3 regions of the Paenibacillus sp. FSL R7-269 genome follow, and region 3 is predicted to be linked to each of the others. Evidence: predicted binding sites of a transcription regulator. Region 3 holds the regulator's gene; each other region holds the start of a gene.
The links. Region 3 encodes NrdR, which represses ribonucleotide reductase genes. Its sites were predicted from a motif close to AACACNATATATNGTGTT; they were not measured.
Positions count from the first base shown of each region.

Region 1 (9,919 bases), on a different contig from region 3:
GAGGTTGTTTATGGGTCCGACGGATCTGGGAGAACTGGGCATGCTCATTACTCTGTTGGCCAGCCAATTCCTGCTGCACTGGGCGTTCTCCCTGCTTGTTCTATGCATTGTTATGATGACTAAGAACCTGCTCATCAGCTTGAGCGCCGGCTTCATTCTGGCCCTGAATGTGATCGGGATGGTACTTGGGGCGCTTGAGAATCAGTTCACGGGCACTCATCTGACGCAATATCTGCTGATCAACACGCTCGTACGTGTCAAGGATTTAGGCAGCACGGCTGACCTGATTCACACGTTCGGAGTGGCTATTGCGGCGATTCTATTCCTAAGTTATTTTGCTGTCCGCTACAAAATCAGGGAGGATCTGAACTAGGGAGTGGAGTAATCATCACTCGGCGGCACCTGGATCAAATTTTTCTGCATTCCCCGGGCAGCTCCCCGCCCTGAATCCAGGCCTCGACCAGCTTATTGAACAGCTCAGGCTTAGCCAGAGGGACTCCATGTCCCATCCGGGGAATCACCACGCCCATAGAGCGGGGGTTGGCGGCCACCAGATCCCGGGCGGATTGCTTCATGACAGATTTCTCACGTTCACCTACAGTAACCAGTATCTTGCCTGAGGCCTCGCTGAACCCGGCTGGAATGCGGAACGACATATTCTCTTCCAGCACCCGGATCAGCGTCATTAGCTCCATCTGCCGGCTCTCTTCAACATACCGTTCCAGGTACTCCTCGCCCAGATAGAGCGTCTTAGCCTGCAGCTTCGCGAACCATCTGTACTTAATCAGCGGAAAAGACAGTCTGACCGCCGGCCCGATCAGCCTGCTGGTGGAGGGAATCGGCCGCACTAACGCGCTGTTGATGATGGCATAATCGATCATCTCCGGTCTTATCCCCAGCATCTGAACCAACACCTGTGCACCCAGTGAGAATCCGGTAACAACAATCTTTCGTCCCTTAGCCCGCTCCTCTATGAGTAATACAAGTTCCTCCGCACTGCTGCAGATCGTGAATTCCTTATCCTCCCGGCTGAACCCGTGCCCCGGCAGATCCGGGACCAGACAATGATAACGGTCGAACGCCGCGACCTGCTTCTCCCACATCCAGCCGCTCACGCCGCCGCCATGCAGGAAGACCACCAGATAATCCCCATTCGGGTCTCCGTACTCCTGAATATGTATAGCCACTCCGCACACCTCTTTCCTGTAAAAAGATCATCCCTACTCCTACGTCCTAATACTCATATGGTCTCATAAGTAGAGTCGGTTACACCCTAACCGGGCACGCAACCCTCAGCAAGTGAACCAATTTTAGAGGCTGATATTGCACCCTTTGCCGACTTCTAATCCTACATTCAAGTAAGTAATTGTATTTCCTGCATTAGAAAACGCATAGCTGACCGTAAAAAGCGATTCTATTGTATTTCATACAGTAGAATGTTGTGTTTTGGGTGAAAATTGGCCCTTTTTCAAAATTCAATTGTACCGAATACAATAGATTCTATTTTGAAGGCTTTTTTACAATATTCCATTGTACAAAATGCAACTGCTATCGTTCCAGCGCCTACAGCATCCAATGACTGCTATGAGAATGAGACGCTGGTTCGTTAAGAGCCGGTAATGGTCATATTCACAATAATAATTCTGACACTGTACTAGCTTGGATGCATCTAACAGAAAAAGCCCCGGCAGCTTGTCCAAGCTGCCGGGGCTTTACTCTACTATACAACAACCTAACATAAGTTGAATCAAAGAAAATAACGAAAAGCAAAAAGGATCAGAGGGGAATTTTGGAACTGTAAGAGCGGTAGCGTCCGCCTGAAAGCTTTCCGTACGTAGGAAAGCTCGCTATCTACAGCATATGCTAGGTTTGGATTTCTACCGCGAACGGCGGTCTAATCAAGGAAATTTGTATACAACAGCGGCCGGAAGTCCAAATATTCTCCGTAGTGACGACTGAGATGTGAGCCGGATTTTTAAATTCAGCTTATCTTAAAACTGGAAGTCCTCATCCCGCAAAGGCTCCACATTCATAGCCCGCACATAACCGTTCCCCTTCTTCGAGAAGAAGTCATGCTGCTTCGTGTGGGTGCTGATCCCGTTCTGCACGATCGGGTTAATCTCTTCCTCATCGAACAGCGGGTCATGGCCAAGGTTCATCATGGCCTTGTTAGCGTTGTAGCGCAGGAAGGTCTTCACTTCCTCTACCAGACCTATCGGCGCGTAGATCTGCTCGGTGTATTGCTCCTCGTTCGCGTGGAGCAGACGCAGCAGGCCGACCAGGGTCTGGTAGACATCGCTCTGGTCTTCTTCGGATAGCTCCTCGAAAATCTCCTGGGCCAGCACGCCGACATAGACGCCGTGGATGCTCTCATCGCGCAGGATCAGGTCGATGATCTCGCCGCTGCAGGTCATTTTGCCCTGTCCGGCCAGATAGAGCGGGTAGAAGAAGCCGCTATAGAACAGGTAGCTCTCCAGTAGGACCGAGGCGGACATCGCCAGATAGAGGTCTTTCTTGGTCTCAATCTTTTGATAATACTCCGAGATCGTCTGGGCCTTGAACTGCAGGAACGTATTGTCCTCCACCCAGCGGAAAATCCCGTCAATCTCCTCAGTCGAAGCCAGTGTGGTGAAAATGCTGCTGTACGACTTCGCATGAATCTGCTCCATCATCCCCATGAAGCCAAGGACCGCCTTGCGCTGCAAGCCGTCCACATGCTCCATAATTTGCGGCATGCCTACGCCGCCCTGAATCGTATCGAGCAGGGTCAATCCGCCCAGCACCTTCATATAAGAGTCCTTCTCGATCTCGCTTAGCGTGAGCCAGGACATTTTGTCATCGGATAGTGGTATTTCATCATCGGTCCAGAACTGCATGATGTTCTGGTTCCAGAACATCAGCGAGAAATCGTCGTCGGGACGGTTCCAGTTCACGGCTTGAATTGCGCTCATAATCGTATATTCTCCCTTTCTGTACCTGTGCCCCTCTTAAATGGAGCAGGCCAGGCATTCCTCGACAGACAATTTGTTGGTCCGGGTGTAGTACAGGGATTTCAGCCCTTTGTGCGCCGCATACAAGTAAGAACGGGCCAGCTCACGGGTGGTGACATCACTGTTCACATGCAGGACTGTTGAAATACCCTGGTCGATATGAGGCTGAATCTCCGCAATCAGATCAATTACCTTGAACTGATCCATCTGATAGGCGGATTTATAATAGAACACATTGTCCGGTCGCAGGTAAGGCATTGGATAGTAGGTGGTCGAGTTGGCATACGTGCGGGTCTCGATCTGCTCTACAATCGGCATTACGCTCGAGGTAGCATTCTGGATGTACGAGATGCTCGCAGTCGGCGCAATTGCCAGACGGTAAGCATGGTACAGGCCGTGCTTCATCACCTTGTCACGCAGCTCTTTCCAATCCTCTGTAGTAGGAATGTAGATCCCCTCGAACAGCTCCTGCGCTTTTGCCGTAACCGGACGGTAGTCTGTAGTCATATAACGGTCGAAATACACGCCGCTTGCGTAGTCGGACTGCTCGAAGCCATAGAACGTCTCACCGGTCTCGGCGGCAATCTCCATGCTTTTCTCAATGGAGTGGTAGTTCATCGTCATGAAGAAGGTACGTGCGAAATCACGGGCCTGCTCACTCTCATAAGCCACCTTGTTCTTGGCAAAATACCCGTGCAGGTTCATTACGCCCAGGCCCACGGAGTGCATTTCCTTGTTCGCTTTAGCCACGCCCGGAGCATTGGAGACAGTTGTCATATCGCTGACAGCCGTCAGTGCGAGCATACCTTCATGTACGGATTCACGGATCTTGCCGTGCTCCATCACGTTCACGATGTTGAGGGAAGCCAGGTTGCAGCTGATATCGCGGCGGATCTCGTCCTGCTGTCCGTAGTCGTTAATCTCTGAAGTCTCCTGCAATTGGAAAATCTCGGTGCACAGGTTGGACATCTTGATCTGACCCACATTTCGCAAAGCGTGAGCAGCGTTAGCATTGCTCTTGTTCATAATATATGGATAGCCGGATTCAAGCTGGATCATGGCGATCTTGGTCAGCATATCGCGTGCGCTCATGGCGATTCTCTTCTTCACACGCGGGTCAGCGAGCAGGGTGTCATACATTACGTCCAGATCCATGTCATCCAGGTGCGTACCATACGCCTGATAGACTGTGTAAGGAGCGAACACATGCAGCGGCTGATTATCCTGTGCGAGCTTGTAGAAGCGGTTAGGCACGATCAGACCGATAGACAACGTCTTCAGGCGTGTCCGTTCGTCGGCGTTAATCTTCTTGCTGTCCAGGAACTCCAGTACATCCCAGCCAAAAATATTATAGTAAGCCGCGCCCGAACCCTTACGCTGGCCCATTTGGTCCGCATAAGAGAAGCCGTCTTCCATGAGCTTCAGGACAGGCATGATGCCTTTAGCCGCATCCTCAACACCCTTAATCGTCTCGCCGCGTGAGCGCAGCTTGGACAGATTGACGGCAACGCCGCCCCCGATTTTAGACAACTGCATACAGGTATTCAGCACATAATTGATCGAATTGAGCGAGTCGTCCATCTCCAGCAGGAAGCAGGAGACCATCTCGCCGCGGCGGCTTTTACCGGCATTGAGGAAGGTTGGTGTCGCCGGCTGCAGGCGCTGTTCCATCATCGAGCGGGCCAGTGTGCGGGCGGTCTCCACGTTGCCCCGTCCCAGATGTAGAGCCACTACCGCTACGCGGTCCGGATAATGCTCCAGGTACTGCTTACGGTCATTGCTTTTGACGGCATAATCGGTATAGAACTTGGAAGCCGCCATATAGGAAGGGAAGCGGAAATTATATTCATGGGCGATCCGGTAGACATCCTCCATCTCAGCAGCGGAGTAGCGGTCGTACAGGTCCTCGTAGTAGTCATTGGCAATCATATAATCAATCTTGGCTTTCGTATCCGTGAATGTCAGGCTGCGCTGATCCACATCCCGCATGAACTCGGCTACCGCCTCCTGGTCCTTATCCAATTGGAAAAAGCCGCTTTCGTCTCTCTTCATCAACATGTTATTTAATTCAATATGCCGCAACCCGGTCCACCTCCTGTTTTATGCGCTGTACATCCCCGAAGGTTCCCGACAATTCAAACTTGCCGACCACCGGTACATTGTAACGCTTTGCAATCAGATCTGCGCTGTGCGCGTATAACTCACCCCAGTTTTTGTTGCCGCTCGCGGCAATACCCTTGAGTCTGGAATGGTTCTGCTCAAGGAACGTAGCCACCTTCTCTGGAATCTGTCCAAATCCGGTGGTGTATGTAACAAGCACGTAAGGCTCGTCGATCGTCATATGCTCTTCGATTTGAACCGCCGGCAGCTTCAGTTTATTAATGAATCTTCTAACGTTGCCGGTCTTGGAATCGTAAGCAATCAACATGGCTCCTAACCTCCTATAACATGTAGCCCATTCTACTTGACAAATGAACAATAGCGGTTTTACTAGATTTATGGGCTTAGCACTTATATACACTATATTTAGTAACGTTTAATCATTTTACTACCATATATTGAAAAGTCAAGAGATGAACAGCCCTCTCCAGCCTCCCGAACTGCAGGTGAAAACCGCCAATCCCACGCCCCGCCTGCATTCTATTCTCTTATAATTAATTAGTATTTTTTTTAAGCATTTTGCTGCGCTGTGGAATGGTCCGAATGGGGCATTTGGAGAGGGGGAATGGTCTGCGAATTTTGGTAGCGTTTAAATTAAACTTATACATAAATAGGGAACCGTTTCGGGCCGCATGAGTCTTATTAGGGGAGAGGGGAGAGAACATGCAGAGTAAAGAACTAACGTATAGCATGACCTGTGCCTCATCGCTATCGCTGCGCGAGATGATGGAGACTTACGGAACGGATGTATGGAATTATGCTTTTTTCTTAACCCGCAGCCGGGAGCAGGCGAACGATATCAGCCAGGAGGTATTCCTTAAGGCCTACAAGAGCATGAGTAAGTACCGGGGGCAGTCCACTCTGAAAACCTGGCTGCTCACCATCACCCGCAACACCGCGTTCAGCTTACGGAAGAGCAGCTTCTGGCGGAGGTTCACTCCGCTGGGCAACCATCAGGATAAGGGAAGCACTCTGTCCGCAGAGCAAGAGGCTATCGGCAATCAGTACGCGAACCGCATCTGGGAGATCATCATGGAGCTGCCGGACAAATACCGGGAGGTGCTGGTGCTGGACATCCAGCAGGATCTGTCGGTCGCTGAATTGTCCTCGCTGCTTGGGATCGCGCAGGGGACGGTCAAATCCAGGCTCGGACGGGCCAGAATGAAAGTGAGAGCAGCGATGAAGGAGGAAGACCTGTGAAGACAAGACAAGAGCATGAGCAAGTGAAGGTGATGAGCGGGGAGAAGGACTGGTATAAGCAAGCCGGACGGAGTCCGCTTGCAGAACCGGGATTCACGCCACAGCTTATGGCGCGGATTGAAGAGGCTGCCCATGAATCCTCTAATCGTACAAGCGGCCGCCGCCGCTTCAGCCGTATGGCCGCCTTCGGCGGACTGGCAGCCATCCTGCTGCTTGGAGCGCTGGTCTGGCCGTTTGGCCCAGGGGCCGGGCTTGATCCGGCAGGGAGTCTGGCAGCGGTCTTTAAGCCTGGCTCGGGAGCGGCTGTGGTTACGCCGTCGGTGTCTCCTTCGGCGTCTCCGCAAGGACTGGGCCTGTACGAGATATCGGCAGAGTTTGAATTAGGCGGTCTTAAGTACTATATGCCTCTTCCACTAGACCGCAATAAGGCTGCTGCGATGGCTGTTGAGACCTCTGCTGGAATTGTCTGGTCACCCCCTCCACCGATGGTTGACTATCTCAAGCCTAAATACACACATAATACAGAGCCGTATACTCTTTATCTGACTCCAAAAGGGCATCCGGAGCTATCTAAGGATTCAGCACAGCGGTTGTATGTCTTTCCTTTATACGCCGGAGGTGCGCAGTCTTATTTGTCGCTAGGAGGCTTAATTGGAGCGGGAGATTATCTTTTGTTTTTCAGCGGCAGCTATACTATTGGAGAGAATCAGAAAAGGTCAGGGGCCAAGCTGTATGTAATGGATGTCAGACAGGCAGGAAAGGGTAAGATTCCTGTTCCCCGAGAGCTACTAGTCTCAGATGAAGCGTATCAAGTCTATAAATCATTTATGGCTGTTAATCCCGAAAAAGCAGAGCTTTTGGTTGTTTATTATACGGATGATGGAAGAGGCGGTTATACACAGCATAATAAGCTGTATGATATTGCAACTGGCAGTGCTCAGGTACTTTCGGCCGAAATCACTACAGAGAATGTAGAAAGACCCTCCAGGCTTCATTATGGAGAGCTTACCCTTGATTCTAAAGATCTTGTGACCATTGTCCATTACGAAGTTAACGGAGAGCAGCGGAGTACAAAGGTTGATATGAAGACGGGCGAACAGTGGTTCTACGACTGGTGGTATGAGGAATACGGTGTGAAAATTGATGCCTCCTCAATAGAAAAATGATCATTTGCCTGTTATCTATGTCCCTTGCGGACTGCAAGGCCCTTATTGTAGTGCGAATGCGTCTTAACCGGGTGAGTTATTTCGTATTTTCAATCTAATCATATAGATAATTTACTAAAAAAAAGCTATACTTTTTGATAATCTCTCTAAGTAAACTTGGTTTGTGTTTACTTCTGGAGTTCGATATCGAAGAGTGGAGCGGGATCAATGAAGAAGCTGACTATTGAGGATGTGGCCCAGAAAGCGGGTGTATCGAAAAGCACAGTCTCGCAATTTTTGAATAAACGGTTCAAGTATATGAGTGAGGCGACCAAAAACCGCATTGCCGAGGTCATCGATGAGCTGAACTACCAGCCCAACGGGCTTGCCCGCAGCCTCAAGCAGAACCGCACGCATATGGTCGGCATTATTGTAGCCAATATAGATTATTCGCTGTCCATTCAGTGTATCCGGGCCATTGAGAATGAGCTGCAGCGCCACGGCATCCAGGTGATTATCTGCAACTCTGATGAGAATGCAGATAAGGAGAATACCTATGTGGAGACGCTGGTCGCCCGTCAGGTGGATGGCCTGATTATTTTCCCGGCGGGAGATCAGCCTGCGCCTTACACCCGACTAATTGAAGCGGAATATCCGCTGGTCTTCATGGACCGGCTGGTTGACGGCATTACGACCCAGAGCCTGCTGCTGGATAATGAAATGGCGGTGAAGACCGCCATCCGGGAGCTGACCGGCCACGGCCATGAAGCGATTGCTATTCTATCCCTGCCGCTTGGCGTACATGCGATCACCCCGCGCAAAGAGCGAATGAGCGGTTACAAAAAAGCGATGGAGGAAGCAGGTCTGCCGCTGCAGGGTTCGTATATGCGCAGTGTATCGCGCGAAGATATCGCTTCCGCACTGGACGAACTGCTGCAGCTGCCCCAGCCGCCTACAGCGCTGCTTGCCGCCAATGATCTGGTGCTGGGCGAGATTCTTAAATATGCGAACCGCAACGCCATCTCCATCCCCGGCCAATTGTCAGTGATCGGCATTGACGATGCGGAATTCGCCCGGATCTATAATCCTGATATTACTACGATCCGCCAGCCCGCCTACGAGATGGGAATGCAGGCAGCGAAGATTATGCTCTCATTGATCAACGATAAGGATAGCGCGATACCTATCACCTACAGATTCCCGCCTTCCTTGCAGCAGGGCGATTCGGTGCAGCCTCCGGCTAAGCCGGAATAGCAACTGCATTTAGTACAATGGAATGCTATAAAAAAGGCCGTTTTTCACCCACAACACAACATTCCACTGTATGAAATACAATAGAATCTCATTTTACGGTCAGCTATGCATGTTCTATTGCAGGAAATACAATCAGCTACTCGAATGTAAGAGCAGAAGTTGGTAACAGGTGCAAGATGGAGGCTTAATTGCAATCCGTACAACTAAATCGCCGCATGTGCCGCCGAATCTCTGTTTAGCTGTATTTCGTGCAATTAAAATGCCTCTGAACCTGGATTTTCGCCTATCCGGGCAGATGTAGTTGTACAGACTACAGTTAAAAGAGGGAAGTCGTCCATTTCCCTGTTTTTAGTTGCACAAACTACACTTATCTCTGATGGTGCGCAAAAAGGTGTCCCAAGCCGACCGGCTTCTGGGACACCTTTTTGCAGTTGCAGTTTCTGTTACAGTCACACCCTTGCGGGGAGCCTGTTTATTTCTTAACGCCCGTGCTCATGAAGGCTTCCAGCGCGTCGCGGGTCGGCAGTCCGTCCATATCGCCAGGCGACATCACGGCGAGTGCGCCGATCGCATTGCCGCGCTTCACGGCTTCCGCTACGCTGAGCTTCTCCAGCATGGCGCTGATCACCCCAACCGCGAAGCCGTCTCCGGCACCGACCGTATCCACAACCTGCTCGACCTTGAAGCCGTCCACATAACCCTCTTCACCAGCGGAGGTCTTGTAGTAAGCGCCCTCAGGACCGAGCTTGATTACTACAAGGGATACGCCGCGCTCCAGATAGTAGCCGGCAATCTCCTCCGGAGTCTCAAGACCGGTGAGGATTTTGCCTTCTCCGTGTCCGGGCAGGAACCAGTCGCAGCGGGTAGCCAGGTCGTTGATCGTATCAACCATAGTTTCAGTGTCCGGCCACAGGGTCGGGCGCAGATTCGGATCGAGCGATACAGTCTTGCCGCGCTGCTTCATGAACTCCATGGCATGCAGCGAGAACTCATGACACGAAGCTGAGAGTGCGGAAGAGATGCTGGTCACATGCAGATGGCCTGCGGAAGCGAAGTAATCTTCTTTGAAGTCGGCGAGGCTCAGCTTGGAGGCGGCGGAATTCTTGCGGAAATATTCGACCTTGGGATCTCCGGTCAGTACCTTGGATTTGATCAGCATACCTGTGGAGA
Region 1 is NZ_ASPS01000004.1:18,825-28,743, reverse strand. Features, by position in the region: gene C162_RS01360 (ABC transporter permease) at 1-373, shown strand, start outside; gene C162_RS01355 (alpha/beta fold hydrolase) at 408-1,187, opposite strand; gene nrdF (class 1b ribonucleoside-diphosphate reductase subunit beta) at 1,992-2,951, opposite strand; gene nrdE (class 1b ribonucleoside-diphosphate reductase subunit alpha) at 2,988-5,072, opposite strand; gene nrdI (class Ib ribonucleoside-diphosphate reductase assembly flavoprotein NrdI) at 5,059-5,418, opposite strand; gene C162_RS01335 (RNA polymerase sigma factor) at 5,814-6,350, shown strand; gene C162_RS01330 (hypothetical protein) at 6,347-7,516, shown strand; gene C162_RS01325 (LacI family DNA-binding transcriptional regulator) at 7,724-8,749, shown strand; gene C162_RS01320 (sugar kinase) at 9,222-9,919, opposite strand, start outside.
Region 1: the regulator NrdR is predicted to act here: its motif matches at 5,507-5,524, upstream of nrdI (class Ib ribonucleoside-diphosphate reductase assembly flavoprotein NrdI).

Region 2 (9,919 bases), on a different contig from region 3:
AATATGGATGCTGACCACAACATTGGCCGGAAGGGTCTCTGCCAGCTCCTTGCGCTGGGCCAGATCGCGCAAATGCCGGGATCTGCTGCGCAGCCACAGATTCTCATCGCTGGGCGCATAATCGCCGATACGGTTCAGAATCGTATCGAAGCCGTCCGCACGCAGCAGGAGAAAGAGGCGGCGCGAGATGGCGAGGGTGATGTCCTTCTCCAAAATGCTGCCGTAAGAGGTTCCGCCGTCAATCCCCCCATGGCCGGCATCGATCAGAATGATCCGCTGATCATGGCCGAGCATATGCTGGCGCTGTCCGGGCTGTTCTGCCTGTGGATTAGTGCTAGGTGCAGCCGCGTGGATCTCTGCGGTGCCGCCTGCCGTAAGCAGGAGCAGAACGCATGCTGCGGTTATGATCCGCTTAAGCCCCCGCCCGGATCTCAGCCGGGGCTGCTCTTTTGAACGGTGGTACTGTGTAGTGCTATAGGGCTCCAATACATTCGATTGTCTCATGTGAGTAACCTCCCTGCCGGAATAATCAACAGCTTCATGTACTTAATAACGGTTTATACAGGTGTAGTCTTGTTAGATTGTGCCTTAACAGCCTAACCTATACGAAGCTTCGGATTCCGGTTTAGAGATCAGAGGATTGGAGCACACTATAAGTATAAGATCAAGGGGCGGGAACCCGCCAAGCACTCACCTGGGAGGTGTAAGAGATGGCATCCGGCGGAGATGATCTGGTGAAGTATATTACGGAAAAGGTAGTTGTCTACATTGAGAATCCGGGCGCTGTCCATGCCCGGCGGAAGGCAGAAAAGCAGCCGTGGGCGGAAAAATGGTTCGGCACGCTGCCGCTCGCTTGGTCTGTCTGGCGCAGCAAATGGAGCAGGGGCGGGGCAGGTAAGGAGTAACGCTTCAACAGTGAGCGGGCGCTGTGTGGGCATGAGGTGCATAAATGCACCTGGATTCGCGGAAATCGAGCTCTTAGCGTGAATCAGGTGTTAAATGCCCCTGAATTCGGAAAAATAGGGCGGTGAGTGGAAAACAGGTATATAAATGCCCCTGAATTTGTGAAAATTGGTAGCTACGTGCGAATCAAGTGTATAAATGCACCTGAATCCGCAGAAATCGTGCGTTGAGTGTGAATCAGGTGTACAAATGCACCTGAATTCAGAGAAAGCGGACGTTGAGTTAAATTCAGATGTATAAGCAAACAGCCTTCCCAAGTGGCGCCGTTCAGACGGCACCCGGGAAGGCTGTTTCAGTATGGAGCAGGAATTATGTCAGTACCAGTCTACCGGCTTGAACCGGGCAGAACAGCAGAGCCCAGCGTGGCTCCCCCGGGCAGCGGTACCGGCAGCTTGTGGAGGGTTCCGGCCTTCTGTAGGGCGCTAAGCGGGAGGTAACGAATGCCACCAGGACCCGAGGCAGCATAGACTACGGCTGCTTCGGTGCTCCCTTGGTCACGGGAAGCGCCTGGCTTCAGCCAGCTCTGGCTGCCTGTGATCATGAATGGCGCTCCCAGCGTGTCGTTGTGCCCCGGGGACTGGAAGGCTAGACTGCCCCGCTCCTGAAGCAGAGCGCTCAGGCTTGCTCCGTTCAGCGTCTTCAGCCCGGGTGCAGTCAGCCACAGGAGATCGGCATACGGGTCATCCTCTCCGCCGCTACGTAGAGCGGGCTGGGGAGTGTGCGCCTGGCCCGGACCGGAGGACAGCATGGCAGAGGCTTCCGGTGCAGCATTAAGAATATGCTCAGCCTGGGTCTGACTCCAGGGCAGTGTCTCCAGGACAGCAGCATTCAGATACAGCGTTCTGTTCTCCGTAGTGATTCTCCAGACAGGCAGCATTGGAGCATAGAGCGCCGTAACCCCGATGGCACCTGAAGAATTAGAGGGTATCAGTCCTTGCTGCACCAGATACTGGCGCAGTTCAGTCATACTATAAGGGAGGCCATCGGTTCCAGCTCCGTATTCGCTAAGCAGATAGCCGCCCTGATCCGCAGCGGAGATAACGAGATAGCCGATCCGCTGACCGCTGTGCATCACATTGACCAGCCAGCTGCGCGTTCCCGGACCAAGAGGGTAGACCTCCGTGCCGGCATCCTTCCATTCCTTAAAAGGAGCATTCGCTGAGAGCTGATTAATCGTCTGCCGGGTGAAGGCCTGCAGCGTTTCCGGTGCTGGAATCGGCTTCATTTCAAGTCCCGGAAGAACCTCCTGCGTGACGGCCTGCGTCACGGTCGTCCGGCTGGCTTGTGACGCTAATGCCTGAGGAGAAGAGGCGCTCGCAGCCAGCAGAGTCAGTCCGAGAATCAGACAGAGGAGCAGGCGGCCGCGCCGCCGGGAGCTCTTCTGCCTTGCAGTGATATTCATAGGTTCAGTCACCTTTCCTGTTCTTGAGGGAATTTACGCTTCTTACTGTTCATTGTAGGGGACAAGCCCTGAAAAGGCTGTTGCTTGCTGTCGCGGCCAGCGGCGCGAGTTTCGCTGTTTTTTTGCCTGCTTTTAGCGGACCAGGTCGCATTCTATGTGCTGCGCAGATGAAACAATCCGTACGTTACGGCAGAAACTGCAATCTGCGGCTCATACTGCCACGAGGTCTCCTGGCGGCGGCGGTTATACTGCTCAAGGGTGGCTAGCCGCTTCTCTTCTTCCGGTTCTTTCAGCAGCTCCGCGTAGTAGATGTCCACGATGCTAAGCTCCAGCTCCAGCCGTGTGCGGGCTTCTTCCGCCCAGGTGTAATCCAGCAGTGCCAGCTTCGATGTCAGATATCCCTCCAGCCGGTCGGCCCCGTCCGTAATCCCCAGCTCGAACGGCTGGACATGAATGTTCTCCGGCAACCGTGGCGTCAGCTCCTTGCCGCTCAGCCGGGCCTCGAAGTCCGGGACGATCAGCCCGGAGGTTAAAGAGACTGCGATGAAATGCAGCTCCTCGCGCTTCAGGTCACAGGTCATCTCGACCTTGTAGCAGACCGCCAGCCACGGCTCGTAGGCGGCCGAGAACAAGGTCGTCCGCTGCCTAAGGCCAGGGTCCTCGAACAGCTGGAGGCACCGGCCTTCGTCCCGCGCCGCCGACCAGATCTGCCGCAGGCGCTTGCTGCCGTAGGTTACATCCTCGCGGCGGATCATCCCCGGTCCGAGTCGCGGCAGCACCGGAACGATGCCGAAGTACCGCGCTAGGATGCTGTCCTCCGGCGCAGCCGAGACCCCGGGCGGCAGCGCCGCTCCCGGCACCTGCGCTGTGCCGAGCGGCTCCGCAGCAGCTTCGGCATCCGCTGCGCGGGCCGGGCCCGGCGGTGCTCCCGCCCCTGCCGGGCGGCTGGACCCGCCGCGCGGGCGGGCCGCAGGCGCAGCGGCCTGCGCGGCCAGTTCATCGTACTTCTGCGGGTCGAAGACGAAGCTGAAGGAGAGGGTCTCGGGATCTACGCCCGTGCGCTCCACGAAGCCCCAATAATAAGGGCGGTCCGTCAACATCCGGTCTGCGCGCGGGGAGAGCTTTACCGTCACATGCAGCGGAGAGGATTCGAGAATGGTGCATTCGGTCGCTTCCAGATAATCCATGACCTGCTTGCGCACTTCTGTAGGTGTCAGCATCAGTTAGGCACCCCGCTATCATCCAGCTTGGCGTGGGTCAGCTCGCTGAGCGAATCGCCGATCGTATCCAGCCCGCTGCGCAGCTCCTCGTCGCTGCCCGCTTCGAGAACGATTTTGTACAGGCTTTTCTCAAGCGAGCCTTTCTGCTCGAAGCGCTCCAGAATGACATCCAGCCCGCCGATGACCATCTCGAACATGTTGATTTTCTCATGCAGCAGGTGAAGGATATGCTCTTCAATCGTCCCTTCGGTGGAGAGGTTGTAGATGACCACATCATTCTCCTGACCGAGCCGGTGGACCCGGCCGATCCGCTGCTCGACCCGCATCGGGTTCCAGGGCAGATCGAAATTGATCATATGGTGGCAGAACTGCAGGTTAATCCCTTCGCCGCCGGCTTCGGTGGCAATCATCACCTGGGCGCGTCCGCGGAAGAGGTCCATCATCCAGTCTTTTTTGCCGCGGTTCATCCCGCCCGAATACGTCACACATTGCAGTCCATGCTCGCGGAAATACTGAAGCAGATACTCCTGCGTGGCGCGGTATTCGGTGAAGACGATCACCTTCTCATTCATTTGCTGGATTAACTCCATCGTCTTCTCCGCCTTGGTATTCGTCTTGACCGTACGGATCGTCTGGAGCAGCCCCATCATCCGCTCGCGCTTCGGAGAATCGGCCGGAAGCTTCTTAATCAGATTCACCAGCGTGACGAACACCGCATCCCGGCTGCTGCACACCTCACGCTGAAGCGTGACCAGGGAGAGCATACTGCTGAGATTGCCGCCCGCCTCCTGATACTGTTCTTTGACAAAAGCAGTCACGCCGTCATACAGCGCCTTCTCCTCTGCAGAGAGAGTGAGGGGGATATTGCGCACCTTGCGCTTGGTGAAATTCACCGGGCCCTCGCCCCGGCGGTTGCGGATCATGACCTTGGACAGCTCGCCCCGAAGCTTAACCTCATTCTTGGGCTGGCGCTTATCTACTACGAAATTGGTAGCAAAATCGCCCTGATTCCCAAGCTGGCCCGGCTTCAGCAGCGTGATCAGATTGAACAGCTCGCCGAGATCGTTCTGCACGGGGGTGGCGGTGAGCAGCAGGCAGTATTTTTTGCGGAGCTGCTGTACGAACAGATAATTCGTCGATTTCTTGTTCTTCAGCTTATGGGCTTCGTCGATAATCAGCATGTCATACTCCTGGCTAAGCAGCATTTCCTTATGCGGGTCACGCTTGGCTGTATCCATCGAGGCGACGACAATGTCATTGCCCCAGGAATAGGCTTTCTTTTGCGCTACGGCAGAGATTCCGAACTTCGTATTCAGCTCCCGCACCCATTGCAGGACAAGCGAGGCCGGCACCAGAATCAGAACCTTGCTCACCAGCCCGCGCACCAGATATTCCTTCAGCACGAGCCCCGCTTCGATGGTCTTGCCAAGTCCGACTTCATCAGCCAGAATCGCCCGTCCTGACATCTCGAACAGCACTTTGTGCGCCGTATCCAGCTGATGGGGAAGCGGAGACAGCCCGGACAGATGCTTCATACACTGCAGCTCATCGAAGCTGGTAACCAGGCCCGACTGCTCTCCCTGTACAGCAAGGCGGGATAAGCGCCAGTCGCCCCACGGTCCCCCTTTATCGAGTCTCGATTCCAGATCATGCAGCCAGTTACGCTCAAAAGATAGAGGAACAGGCAGCAGCGGCGCAGAAGTTACCTTCTCTTGGGGCAAGGAATTGCGGAATAATTGCGTCATGTTGCAGCCTCCTCCGTCGCAGTTTCATATCGAAATGCGTAGCAGTAGTATGCTCGTTTCAGAGAGATTTCATAACCTGTCTTTCTGCGGACAGTGCGATTAAGCGCTGAAAACTTTCAGTTCCGTTACCCTGCAAAAAAGCGAGAAAGAGGGAGGAAATCAGCCGTTCTTTTCCTGTTTTTCCGTTATTCCTGCCTGGGGCTGCTTTTTCAAAAAAGACCTCTATCCACAACATGTGGTATAGTTTAAAAGTTAACGCACACCATATATTGTTACAAAAGCATGAAATTTGTCTGGTGTGCGGATTTTTTTCGGCTGTTTGTTATTGACAAAAGGAGCTTTCGCCGGACAAGCAGGCTGCGGCTGCCTTGCCGCCGGAAGCATGACCTATTACATCCCCGGGAGGTTTTGGTATTGAGTATAGTGGAACACAACAAGCGTCTAGAGGGTCTGAGCGAGAAAATATTCCTGGACCGTTACGCCTGGAAGGACGCGGACAGCAATAATGCCAAGGTAGGCGATGTGGTGCTTGTCCTGACCAAGGACGATCCGAAGTTCCCGACCAAGGAGGTCGGCGAGATTGTGGAGCGCACAGGCCGGATCGTTACGGTTCGAACCCGCAGCGGCGAGCTGGTGCAGTCGGATGTAGAGAAGCTGACGCTGAACATCGAGAAGACGCCGGAGGAGATGTGGGACCGTCTTGCGGCCGCGATGGCTTCTGTAGAGAAGACGCCCGAGCTTCAGGAGGAGTGGACAAGCCGGTTCCGTTCGATTCTGGATGACTGGAAGCTGGTTCCGGGCGGGCGGATTGCGGCAGGCGCAGGGGCAAGCGAGGAGCTTACATTGTTCAACTGCTATGTCATTCCTTCTCCAAAAGACAGCCGGGGCGGCATCATGGAGACCCTCTCCGAGATGACCGAGATTATGGCCCGCGGCGGCGGGGTAGGCATCAATCTGTCCTCGCTGCGCCCGCGCCGCGCTATTGTCCGTGGGGTGAACGGTTCCTCTAGCGGCTCTGTGTCCTGGGGCGGCCTCTTCAGCTATACCACCGGACTGATTGAACAAGGCGGCAGCCGCCGCGGCGCGCTGATGCTGATGATCAACGACTGGCATCCGGATGTGCTGGATTTCATTACCGTGAAGCAGACCATGGGCCAGGTGACGAACGCCAACCTGTCGGTATGCGTAAGTAATAGCTTCATGAAGGCTGTGAAGGAGGATCTGGATTGGGAGCTGGTCTTCCCCGACACGACTGACCCGGATTACGACACCCTGTGGGACGGCGATCTCGATAAATGGAAGGCGGATAACCGCCGCGTCATTCCTTACCGTACTGTCAGAGCACGCGATATCTGGCAGACGATTATCGAATCGGCCTGGAAATCTGCAGAGCCGGGCGTTGTTTTCATGGAGTATTATAATCAGATGTCTAATAGCTGGTATTTCAATCGGATTATATGCACTAATCCTTGCGGTGAACAGGGCCTGCCCGGCTGGGGCGTGTGCAACCTGTCTGCCGTCAATCTCTCCAAGTTCTACGATGCCGAGAAGCATGAAGTGGACTGGGCAGATCTGGCGAGAACCACCCGGTATTCCGTTCGCTTTCTGGATAATGTCATCGACAAGACACCGTATCATTTCCCGGAAAATGAAGCGAACCAGAAGCTCGAACGCCGCGTAGGCCTCGGCACAATGGGACTGGCGGAGCTGATGATTAAGCTGAATATCCGCTACGGCAGCCCCGAGTCACTGGAATTCTTAGACAAGCTCTACGGCTTCATGGCCCGCGAGGCCTATCTGGCTTCGGCTGAGATTGCAGGAGAGAAGGGCTCGTTCCAGGCCTTTGACACCGACAAATATTTGCAGAGCGGCTTTATGCGGAATATTACTGAGGTCTACCCGGAGGTCAGCGAATCGATCCGTAAGCATGGCATGCGCAACGTGACTGTAATCACCCAGGCTCCTACAGGCAGTACCGGAACTATGGTGGGTACATCTACAGGCATCGAGCCATACTTCGCCTTCAAATATTTCCGCCAGAGCCGTCTTGGTTATGACGAGCAGTTCGTGCCGATCGCCCAGGAATGGCTGGAAGCCCATCCGGGAGAGGAGCTGCCGGAATACTTCGTCACTTCGATGGACCTGTCCGCCAAGGATCATATCCGCGCTCAGGCTGCTATTCAGCGCTGGGTGGACAGTTCGATCTCCAAGACCGCGAACTGTCCGTCCGACTTCACAGTGGAAGAGACCGCCGAACTGTATGAAATGGCCTTCGATCTGGGCTGCAAAGGCGTGACCATCTACCGTGACGGCAGTCGTGACGTACAGGTGCTGGAAACTACGAAGAAGGAAGATAAGAAGGATGCTGCGGCAGAAGTTAAGTCAGTGGAGGCCAAGGAAACAGAACCGGCTGCTACGATTAATGTCACTGCAAAGCCAATGACTATGGAAGCTGCTCCAGGTTTACAGCCGGCGGCCAGCGGAGTAGACAAACAATACAAGAAGCGCCCGCAGGTGCTGCGCGGTGCGACCTATAAGATCAACACGCCGTTCGGCATGGCGTATATCACCATCAACGATCTTGACGGCATCCCAGCCGAGATCTTCCTGAACGTCGGCAAGGCTGGCTCTGACGTCTTCGCCATGGCGGAAGCCCTGGGCCGCGTCTGCTCGTTGTTCCTACGCTACGGCGACCACGGCGAGAAGGTTGGCCTGCTGATCAAGCACCTCAAGGGCATCGGCGGCTCCGGCGCCATCGGCTTCGGCGCGAACCGCGTAGAATCCATCGCTGACGCTGTGGCCAAAGCCCTAGAGACTCATGTGCTGAACAACGCCCATGACGACCATATCCCGGCACCCATCGCAGCCACGCTGGAGCTTGATTTCAACGAGGCGCTCAGCGCTGAGCTGAAATCCACCGTTCCTGTGGCTGCTACCCACGATAACCACGGCAGTCATGACGCGCACAGCCATGCTACAGCCTCGCGGGATCTTTGCCCTTCCTGCGGTAGTGCTTCGCTGATTAATATTGAGGGCTGTAAGACTTGCGGGAATTGCGGGTATAGCCGGTGTGGGTGAGGGGTTAAAAAAGAAGTAATAAAAATTAAAATTGTGATGTGCCACCAAAAATGGGATATCGCCATAAAAACGGGACAGAATGGCACCAAAAACGGGATATCCACAGGCAAAACCTTGAATTTGTAAACAAATGTTAAAATACAGTCCTATTTTAGCCTAAAATTGGCTATTTCAGACCAATCTTAAGTAAAACATCATTCTTGCACAGATTTTACAGATGTATTTCTATTCTTAAGAAATCCGTATTTTCCTTATGTAATTACCAACATTGTGAGGAGGAATTTTAATGCGTGATCGTAACAAGGATGGACGTTATCGTAAGAAGCGTGACGATACTAAGATTGAAACAATTGAAAAGACGTACGGGGTAGATTTAGATGTTCGTGGAGATATGGAGTTAGGCACATATCGAAAACTCAACGGCGGCAAGTCACTAACGGAAATCATTGAAAAAGGACGTCAGAAATAATCTAATGACATTTCAGTTTCACACACTGATATGTAGGAAGTAAACTCAAGCAGACGTCAGGTAGTACTCCACACCATGAATACGGCAGCATATGTTTTGTGCTGCCGTATTTTTTATTGCCTCCGTTCTGACATGTATACATTCATGCAGTGAGATTATGCGGATCAAGGAACTCAAAATAAGCAATTTCAGAAATTTCAATGAAGAAGTTACAATCGTTCCGAAAGTAGTAAATGGGATGGATATGGTCGTCCTAGTGGGTGGAAATAACGTAGGAAAAACAAGTATCTTAACGATCTTGCATTATCTTTTCAATCCTTAACGGTCCATTCGAACTCTAGAGTTCCAAGAGACCGATTTCTATGATAAAGATGAACCAATTACAGTTCAGATTATATTTTCCAATCTTAGTGATGAACTCCGAGCACATTTTGTTAGAATGGTGGATATCGAAGAGATAGACGGACAAGAAGCATGGTTTTTATCTCTTGTGTTTAACTGCATTTACGACAAGGATACAAAAGAAAGCGAACCTTCCTTAGTTTACGGAAGACAGGTAGAGCGGACAGTTGGTTTCACGGAAAAGCGACTGATTTCGTTTTATTACCAAGATGCGCTTCGTGACCATCGTACCATCAAATCGAATAAGGACAGTTTATTTGACCGTATTCTTCAGCAAATCGATCTTTCCGCAGAGGAAACAGTTATTCTCGAAAAACTTGATGAAGCGGGAGATTCCCTAAAAGATAACGTCGATATCAGTGCCTTTGTAGACGGTGTATCAGAGGTTACTCGTCGAATCATCGAGATGCCCGATATCAATGACCTTTTGCGTCTTACAGTAGCAGCTTCTTCAAGCGTTGATATTAAGAAAAATATCCAATTGCAACTAAAGCACGCAGGAAGTGATCGATATTTGAATATTGAGCAATTGGGTCTAGGACTGCAAAGTGTCTTAACCGTGAGTGTTTTTAGGGCATTTGCAGGAATTGGTAAGCTTCGAGAAGGGATATTTGCTATAGATGAACCTGAGTCGCACTTG
Region 2 is NZ_ASPS01000032.1:5,712-15,630, reverse strand. Features, by position in the region: gene C162_RS16715 (N-acetylmuramoyl-L-alanine amidase family protein) at 1-504, opposite strand, end outside; gene C162_RS16710 (YqzE family protein) at 711-905, shown strand; gene C162_RS34420 (hypothetical protein) at 1,289-2,365, opposite strand; gene C162_RS16700 (YqhG family protein) at 2,518-3,585, opposite strand; gene C162_RS16695 (DEAD/DEAH box helicase) at 3,585-5,330, opposite strand; gene C162_RS16690 (adenosylcobalamin-dependent ribonucleoside-diphosphate reductase) at 5,754-8,408, shown strand; gene C162_RS16685 (hypothetical protein) at 8,695-8,877, shown strand; gene C162_RS37625 (AAA family ATPase) at 8,969-9,199, shown strand; gene C162_RS16680 (AAA family ATPase) at 9,317-9,919, shown strand, end outside.
Region 2: the regulator NrdR is predicted to act here: its motif matches at 5,589-5,606, upstream of C162_RS16690 (adenosylcobalamin-dependent ribonucleoside-diphosphate reductase).

Region 3 (9,919 bases):
CTTCCAAAACCCTCTTTTATCACCATATTGAACATCTGTTTGACGATAGTAGCTTGTTCTTTATTTATTTCCAGCTTCATCAGCTCTTTGCCTTTCTTATTTTTAATTCCTGAAGGTGTTAACCGGTATCCGAATGGTGCAGTGCCACCTCTAAATACACCATCTTCGGCCATTTGTGTATGTTTTTCATCAACGCGCATCGAAGTTTTTTGAGATTCGTTATTCGATTGCCAGAATCTAAGGAAGTTTGTAATGTCATGCCCTTCGTCTGTAAATTCTTGTTGACCTTCTTTTACTGACCAGACTTCAATTCCCATTGAGTTGAACCATTTTAATAACAGAGGAGTTTCATATGTCCTTCTTCCTAATCTGTCGAACATGAAACAAAGCAATACATCAAAGTGACTATTTTCCGCATCATATCTAGCACGTTGAATTTCATCTCTGTCCTCATTCGCTGTCTTATATCCAGAAACGCCTTTCTCCGTAAACTCTTTTACCAACACCCAACCCTTACTATTAATAAACTCTTGACAAGCCCTACGTTGCATAGGAATATCATTTCCTTCAAGCTGCCCCTTTGTTGATACTCTATAAAATGCTGCGACCCGTCTCTTATCCCCCATACCGAAAGCCCTCCCATCAGTCATATGTACTACCATATTTTATCCTTATTATTCTTTTTGTAAATAATGTTGACTGAGAATTATATTTATGATATATTATTTCTTGTGAGAAAAACGAATGGGGAATTAGTTCAGTGGGAGAACGCTTCGCTGGCAGCGAAGAGGTCAGGGGTTCGAATCCCCTATTCTCCACCATTCTATGGACTCTTAGCTCAGTTGGTAGAGCAGTAGACTCTTAATCTATTTGTCCAGGGTTCGAGCCCCTGAGAGTCCATCACATTTTTAAAGACCCTGACCAGGGTCTTTTTTTTGTTCAAATTAAAGCCCCTTAATCCTATACGTTCATAAGCAATTCAACAAAAAGGCACCCATCGGTTTATTCACCAATAAGTACCTTGTACATTGTGCGGCTGTCCCGTAAACCCCAGAGCCAGCCCCCCCCAATGAGGGCTTACCCTCCCTAAACCGCTTACAGCCCGTCCAGCTCCTCCGTGTTCTTGGACAGCAGTCCTTTCAGTTCCTTCATGAACATGTTAATGTCCTTGAACTGGCGATACACGGACGCGAAGCGGACGTACGCTACCTCGTCGACAGGGTAGAGCTGCTCCATGACCAGCTCGCCGATCTGGCGGCTCTCGATCTCGGCGAGGGCGATGCCGCGCAGGCTTTTCTCCACCTCGGATACGATGACCTCCAGGCGCTCTACAGGGACCGGACGCTTCTCGCAGGCACGGATCAGGCCGCGGAGGATTTTGTCACGGCTGAACTCTTCACGGCTGCCGCCTTTTTTGATCACAATCAGCGGGGTCTCTTCAATCATCTCGAAGGTGGTGAAACGGCGGCTGCATAGCTCGCATTCCCGCCTGCGGCGGATGGACTTATTCTCATTAGCCGGGCGCGAGTCCAGGACTTTGGTATTGGTGTGGTCACAGTAAGGGCATTTCATAAGCTTCTTCACTTCCTCATCATTAGAATGGATAGGCCCGGTCCATTGATACACAAGGGCTATGCGGGCATTATTTAATTTCCAGAAAACACCGTTTATTTGTTGTTATGAATCTGACATGTCCGGCACATAATACAGTTACCAACCGATAGGAGGTGAACAGCAATGAGCCAAAATAACAACTCCAATAACCTGGTAGCTCCAAACTCACGCGGTGCCTTGGAACAACTGAAATATGAAGTTGCCCAGGAACTAGGTATTACCCTCTCCCCAGACGGATACCAAGGCAATAAAACTTCTTACGAAAACGGTTCGATCGGTGGTTACATCACTAAACGTCTTGTAACCCTGGCTGAACAGCAATTGGCAGGTCAGTACAAATAAGTACAAATAACCTGCTAAACACGACATAAGCTTGCCTAAGAAGTATCGAACGGCCTCCGGCCGTTTGATGCTTCTTTTTACATAATAGCAGCAGAAGTAACAAGCACCCTAGAACTCACTGTAGAGCTCGGTGTATTGATCATAATAATAAATCACACGCTGCACGTAATGCCGGGTCTCACCGAACGGAATGTCCTTCACAGAGGCTTCTGTTCCGTCCCACTGCCCTTCATCCAGCCAGCTCTGCACCTTGCCGGGTCCGGCATTATAGGCGGCTATAACTGCTATACGGTTGCCGTCGAACTGCTTAGAGAGCGTAGACAAATACCAAGTGCCCAGTTCAATGTTGGAGGAGGGCTCTTCCTTTAGCCGTTCCAGCGATACCTCAGGAAGCTTGGCCTTTTCGAGCGCCCACTTGGCGGTATCCGGCATCAGCTGCATGAGTCCCAGCGCGCCTTTTTTGGATTCGCGGCCGGTCTTATAATTGGTCTCCACACGGATAATGGATGCTACCAGGAACGGGTCCATCTCATACGTCCGGCTGTGCTGGCGGATCTCTGCTTTATAATGAATAGGATAAAACCATGACATCCAGTTGGAGCCTAGAAACAGGATCGCGGTGAAGCCGATGAACAGCAGCAGCAGGACTCTTTTGGAGCGCAGCCACTTCATCATATCAGGCCCAGCCTGTCCCACAGCCGGGCAACCTGAAGCTCGGCAGACTCCGGATCACCGCTATTGTCGATCACATAATCCGCTTTCCTGCGCTTCAGTTCAATATCCATCTGCGACCTCAGCCGGTCCTCAGCCTGCTCCAGCTTCATTCCGCTGCGCTCCATGAGGCGGGCTAACTGCACCCTTCTCGGAACATAGACCACAATAATCTGCTCAAACAAGGAATCCAGCTCTGATTCGTAGAGCAGCGGAATGTCGACAATGACCAGCCGCTGCGGATTCTCCTGCTCAAGCGCATACATTCTGTCCTTGATCTCCCTGCGGATTGCCGGATGGGTCAGGTTATTCAGTGTCTTGAGCGCCTCCGGGTCCCGGAAGACAATCTCACCAAGACCCGCCCGGTCCAGCGAACCGTCAGGCAGCAGGATGCGGTCTCCAAAAGCCTCCACCGCTGCCGCCAGCACCGGATGTCCGGGGAGCATCACCTCTCTGGCGATGACATCGGCATCCACCAGTGCAGCTCCCTTGCGGACAAACAGTGCAGACACGGTGCTTTTTCCCGAAGCTATGCCTCCGGTTAAGCCTATAATCATGTACTCACCTCATAATAACTTCATTATACCCATTACAATTAATAATATCGCGGGCAGCGCAGCCGCATGCTTCATCCAGTAGCTGCCGGATAATCTAAGTCCCGTCTTCATTCCCATTAGCAAAAAGGTTCCGCTGAATACAGCGATCATCAGCGAGGTGGACCACGGGCTGAATCCGAGCAGTGCCGCACCGAGGCCGGCTCCGAAGGCATCCAGCGACAACGCGATCCCCAGAATCATGGCTTCCATGGAGGAGATGCTCCCCGAGGCATCCATATCAGCGGAAGACGGTGTGCGGAGAATCTGTATCACCACGCCCAGATGGCGCAGTTCCAGCGAGAATACAGCCGGCTTCAGCACCGTTTCCGCATTCTGTGCGGCAGCAGCCGTCTCCAGTATGGTCTCTAATCCTGAATGATCCTCTGCGGCAGCTGGCGCAGTCTCTTCCTGCTCCTTCTGCGTCAGCATCTGAAACAGTGACCAGCAGCCCATTAAGACGAGAATAACCGCTCCGACACTGGAAGCGGCATTCGGCGAGACTACCTTGGCCAGCAGCACGCCGACCTGCATAGAACCATAAATGACGACCCCTGAACAGAGCGAAATAATGATAATGGAGAGCAAGGGGATTTTCATTTTACGCAGTCCATATGTAATACCTACACCAAATCCATCCAGACTAAGCGCAAACGCAAGCAACAGCAAAGACAACAATGGGCTCAGCACCCGCAATCCCTCCCGTGAAGAACCGGAGCCGGTGGATTAAGCATCCAAGCCGGAGCTCCGTTTCGCCATAATCAGCAATCTTCACACATTATATGGGCGGGACGGGCAGTAAGTGCCTGCCTTTATACATAGCAGTTATAACTCAAGTGTAACTAACCCGTAAACGGGCTCTAACCGCAGCGCTGACTCTAAATAAAAATCACAGAATCAGTACAGGTACGGGCTGGCAGCTGGGACAATAATGCGTTCCCCGTCCGCCGACCACGCTCTTCTCAATCAGCGTGCCGCAGGTAGCACACGGCTGATCCTTGCGTCCATAGATCTTGTGCTGATCCTGGTAACTCCCGCTCTCCCCCTGGCCGTTGACATACGACTTCACGGAGGAGCCTCCGGCATTCACCGCTTCCGTCAGTGTTGCGACAATAGCATGGTGCAGTCTGGCCAGCTGATCCTCGGTGAGGGACTTCGCGGTCTCCTCCGGGTGGATTCCTGCACGATGCAGGGACTCATCTACATAAATATTGCCGATGCCTACTATATATTCCTGATTGAGCAGCAGCGGCTTGATCTTGGTGCTCCGCTTCGCGACAATCTCCTTGAACCGTTCCAGCGTGAAATCGGCATCCAGCGGCTCCTGCCCCAGCTTGTTCAGCGGCTTCAGCTGCAGATCCTCTCCCGGCTGGAACAGATGCATCGTCCCGAATTGGCGCACATCCGTATAACGCAGCTCCGTCCCATCTGTGAAATGGAAAATAACATGCGTATGCTTGTCCAGCAGCTCGCCCTTACGGTACACGCCGTAACGGCCCTCCATCCGAAGATGTGAGACCATCACCAGCCCGTCAAATACGAAACGCAGGAACTTGCCTCTGCGTTCAACTGTAACCACACTATGACCTGCCAGCATATGGGCAAAGGCCTGAATATCATCCGGGCGCTGAATAATCCGCGGCAGCCGGACGGTGACATGCTCTATCTGCTTGCCTGTAATTAACTCATTAAGTGTTCTTCTGACTGTTTCGACTTCCGGCAATTCCGGCATCATGGCTCACCTCCACTCCATTATACCGGATATCTGCCATGTGCGGGGAGCCTATTTCGCTTCGTACCAGTTGCTCCCAAAACTTACCTCTGCCTTCAGCGGAACAGACAGCTGCAGTGCTCCGGCCATCACCTCGGGCAGCAGCAGCTTCATCTGCTCCAGCTCCTCCTCCGGCACCTCGAACACTAACTCATCGTGTACCTGGAGCAGCATCCGGCTCTTCAGGCCGCGCTCATGCAGTGCCTTATCCATATGAACCATGGCCAGCTTGATAATATCCGCAGCGGTTCCCTGGATCGGCGTATTCATCGCCGTACGTTCTGCGAAGGAACGCAGATTGAAGTTCTTCGCATTGATCTCCGGCAGGTAACGGCGGCGTTCCAGCAGCGTAGTCACATACCCCTGCTTACGGGCCTCGACTACGATATCATCCATGTAACGGCGGACACCCTGGAACACCTCAAAATACTGCTCAATGAACCGGGCCGCTTCCTTACGCGGAATGTTCAGGTTCTGTGACAAGCCGTAATCGCTGATGCCGTACACAATTCCGAAGTTTACCGCTTTGGCGGAGCGGCGCATATTACTGTCCACACTCTCCGCAGGGACGCCGAATACGTCCATCGCAGTCTTGGTATGAATATCCATATCCTCGACAAAAGCTTCCTTCATCCGCTCATCGCCTGAGATATGCGCCAGCACACGCAGCTCGATCTGTGAGTAATCCGCCGCCAGAATCGACCAGCCCGGCTCTGAGGGCACGAATACCTTACGGAGCTTGCGGCCCTCTTCGAGCCGGATCGGAATATTCTGCAGGTTCGGGAACTGGCTGCTGAGCCGGCCTGTGGCCGCAATCGTCTGCCGGTAAAAGGTGTGTACCTTGCCGGTCTCCGGCGAAATTTCCTTCATTAAACCTTCGACATACGTAGATTGCAGCTTGGCCAGGGTACGGTATTGCAGAATCAGGCGCACGGCGTCATGATAAGGCGCAAGCTTCTCCAGTACCTCGGCATCCGTCGAATATCCGGTCTTCGTCTTCTTCACGACCGGCAGGCCCAGCTTCACGAACAGAACCTCACCCAGTTGCTTCGGAGAATTAAGATTGAATTCAGTTCCGCATGCGGAGTAGATCTCAGTGACCAGCCGGGAGATTTGGGCTTCGAATTCCTTGCCGAGCTGGATAAGATCGTCCTTGTTAACAGCAATGCCCTGCTTCTCCATATCGGCGAGAATCCGCGACAGCGGCATCTCCAGGTCCTGGAACAGACCGGTCATGTCCGTCTTGTCCAGCTCTTCCTGCTGCTTCTGCACAATGCCAAGCACAGTCGCACTCTTGCGGGCGACATGCTCACCGAGAATCGCAAGCTCAGGAATTCTATATTTGGCCCCTTTGCCGAAAACATCCTCATCCGGCGACAAGCGGGGCAGGCCGTATTTCGTGGTCAGGTCATTCAGATTCTGGCTCGCTTCAGTCGGGTCCAGCAGGTAAGCGGCCAGCTGAACATCGTGAGCGGCTCCGGCAAAAGCAATCCCCTGCCAATGCAGCGCCAGATCGGCACGGTGCAGATCATACCCGCTCTTCGGTGCCTGCTCGTCACCGAGCCAGTCACGCAGGGGTGCTGCCGCCTCACTCTTCAGCAGGGCAAAAGGCACAAAGTAATGCTGCTCCGGCGAAGACAGCCCGAGGCCGATCACTTCGGCACGGTGCGGGTTCTCCCCGTTAGATTCCACATGCAGGGCGGAGATGTCCGGCAGTGCCTGAACCAGCTTCTCTAATCCGGCTTCATCAACGATGGTAATCGTAAGCTCTGCCGCTTCCACCGCTGCGGGGCCGGACAGACCGCCGTCCGCCTCATGCGAATAGGCGCTCAGCGACAGGCGCTCCAGCAGGGACTTGAACTCCAGCTTCGCCAGGGCAGGGCCCGCCGTATCGGCAACAATACCGCTGAACACCATATCCTCCCAGGTATGCTCCAGCGGAACTTCACGGTAGATCGTCGCCAATTTTTTGCTCATGATGGCGCTATCCGCGTGCTCTTCCAGCTTCTCCTTCATCTTCCCCTTCAGCTCACCGGTTCCGGCAAGCACACCTTCCACCGATCCGAACTGCTGGAGCAGCTTAAGCGCTGTCTTCTCCCCGACTCCCGGTACCCCGGGGATATTGTCGCTGGCATCGCCCATCAGCCCCTTCAGATCAATGATCTGCTCAGGGGTGAGATCATATTTGTCCCGGATCTGCTTAGGCCCGTACAGCTCCACTTCCGTAACTCCCTTACGCACCATCGCTATGGTGGTATGCTCAGAAGCCAATTGCAGCATATCCTTATCCCCGGACACAATCATCACCTGACGGCCGGCGGCATCCGCTTCCCTGGAGATGGTGCCGATAATATCGTCAGCCTCGTAGCCGGCAATCTCGAACTGCGGAACTCCCAGACCCTTCAGCAGCTCTTTGAGCAACGGGAACTGCTCGGACAGCTCCGGCGGGGTCTTTTGGCGTCCGCCCTTATAATCTTCATAGCCTTCATGCCGGAAAGTAATCTTCCCCGCGTCGAAGGCCACAATCATATGTGTCGGTTTATGCTCCTCCAGCAGACGGAGCAGCATCGTCGTGAAACCGTATACCGCATTCGTCTGCTGTCCTGCTGTATTCGTCAGCGGCGGCATGGCGAAGAACGCCCGGTAAATGATATTATTTCCATCAATGAGTATCAGCTTGTCCACACTAGCACCTCGCCTTTATCTTGCTTTCTCTTTACATAGTACCATATGCTCCGTACAAAAAAGAACCTGAGGCTACAGATCCACACCTGCTCCGGCCTTTAGCTGCTGCTAATGGTATGGAATACAGGTTTGCCAAGTGAAGCGCGCTTTAAAACAAAAAAAGGCAAGCCCCGGGGAGGTGGCTTGCTGTCTGATGTTCAAGGCGCAGAGCTCTGCTAAACTGTATCTATGCGCCAACATTATGCGGTTATTGGTTCAAATCCGGACGTTTACCTGTAACCAGATACACTACACTCTCGCCAATATTCGTGGCATGGTCGGCAATCCGTTCAATGTAACGGCCAACCAGTGTGAGCAGCATCGCCTGATTCACGGTTTCAGGCTTCTGAACCATATACGTGTACAGTTCGTTTATCATCGCGCTGTACAGACCATCTACCTGATCGTCATCCTGCGCCATTTTGTAGGCCAGATCCGTATTCTCGTCCAGATAAGACTGAATAGCCTCCGTGGTCATGATCGTGACCAGCTCAGCCATGCGCGGAATATCCACAAGCGGCTTGATCAGCTGCTGCCCCTGGATGCGCATCGTTACCTTGGCTACATCCAGTGCCAGATCGCCCATACGCTCCAGATCGCTGGAGATTTTGAAGGCTACAATAATGCGGCGCAGATCCTTCGCCACCGGCTGCTGGGTGATGATCAGCCGTGAGCCGATCTCCATAATCCGGTCTTCCATGGCGTTCAGCCGCAGGTCCGCTTTGACAATCTCCTGCGCCCGTGCCGTATCAAGGGTCTGCAGGGCCAGTATCGCACCATCCAGGGCATCCGTTACATGCTCGCCCATCTGCTGCAGCAGGGTGCGCAGTTCTTCCAGATCTTTGTCGAATTCTTTTCTGCGAATCATATCGAAAGTGATCCTCCTCAAAAACATATGGTCATATCGGGTGAACGGAGTGAACCTAAGACTTACGAATCAGCCATCCTTAGCCGAAGCGGCCGGAGATATAGTCTTCTGTGCGGGAATCCTTCGGGTTGGAGAATAACAGCTCCGTGTCCGCAGCTTCCACAATGACACCGTTCAGGAAAAATACAGTGCGTCCCGATACCCGGGCGGCCTGATGCATATTATGCGTGACCATTACAATCGTATACTTATCCCGCAGCTCCTGAACCAGCTCCTCAATCTTGAGCGTGGACACCGGGTCGAGCGCTGACGTCGCCTCATCCATCAGCAGAATATCGGGCTGTACAGCAAGGGCTCTGGCAATACAGAGACGCTGCTGCTGCCCGCCGGACAGACTTAAGGCAGACTTCTTGAGGAAATCCTTCACTTCCTCCCAGAGCGCGGACTGGCGCAGGCTTTGCTCTACAAGGACATCCAGCTCGGCTTTGCTCTTCACACCGTGCAGGCGCGGGCCATAAGCCACGTTATCATAGATCGACTTTGGAAAAGGATTGGGCTGCTGGAACACCATCCCCACCTGCTTGCGCAGACTCTCCACTTCGATCTCGTCGCTGTAGATGTTTTTGCCGCCGATATTTACTTTGCCTTCAATACGTGTTCCGGGAATCATGTCGTTCATACGGTTAAGGGTACGCAGCAGTGTGGATTTCCCGCAGCCGGAAGGTCCGATAAAAGCGGTCACCTGCTTCTCCGGAATCTGCAAATCCACGTTCTTCAGGGCATGGAATGACTCATAGTAGAGATCTAGCTTCTCTATGTCAATGATGGATTTCATTAGTTTCTGTTGTCTCCTTCTCATCATCTTCGTTCCCCATGATAAGCTTTCAGTGTCAAAAGAGCTCCAGAGAATTGTTAACGCAGTGTAAAATCCGTGTGTAGTAAGACACGCGCCAGGGAGAAGGTGCTTAACTTGTGAGAAAAGAACACCGCCATGTTAGCTGACAGGTGTTCTCTTCTTGTTGACGACCAGTTTGTAGCCCACGCCGCGGATGGAATCGATATGCACGGATTCAGGGTCAAGCTCCAGCTTCTTGCGCAGGGAGCTGACATGCACGTCTACGGTGCGCTGGCCTCCAATATAGTCGAAGCCCCAGACGGCATTCATCAGATCATCCCGCGTCAGGACGACGCCCGGCTTGCGGGCCAGATACAGCAGCACTTCAAATTCCTTCGGCCGCAGATTGATGCTCTGTCCGCCCAGCGAGACTTCATAACGCTCGGGGTAGATCTCCAGCT
Region 3 is NZ_ASPS01000035.1:27,772-37,690, reverse strand. Features, by position in the region: gene C162_RS17375 (recombinase family protein) at 1-626, opposite strand, end outside; tRNA gene C162_RS17370 (tRNA-Ala) at 747-821, shown strand; tRNA gene C162_RS17365 (tRNA-Lys) at 828-900, shown strand; gene nrdR (transcriptional regulator NrdR) at 1,096-1,572, opposite strand; gene C162_RS17355 (alpha/beta-type small acid-soluble spore protein) at 1,738-1,956, shown strand; gene C162_RS17350 (lytic transglycosylase domain-containing protein) at 2,065-2,628, opposite strand; gene coaE (dephospho-CoA kinase) at 2,628-3,224, opposite strand; gene C162_RS17340 (manganese efflux pump) at 3,234-3,950, opposite strand; gene mutM (DNA-formamidopyrimidine glycosylase) at 4,150-4,992, opposite strand; gene polA (DNA polymerase I) at 5,044-7,716, opposite strand; gene phoU (phosphate signaling complex protein PhoU) at 7,964-8,623, opposite strand; gene pstB (phosphate ABC transporter ATP-binding protein PstB) at 8,703-9,458, opposite strand; gene C162_RS17315 (response regulator transcription factor) at 9,618-9,919, opposite strand, start outside.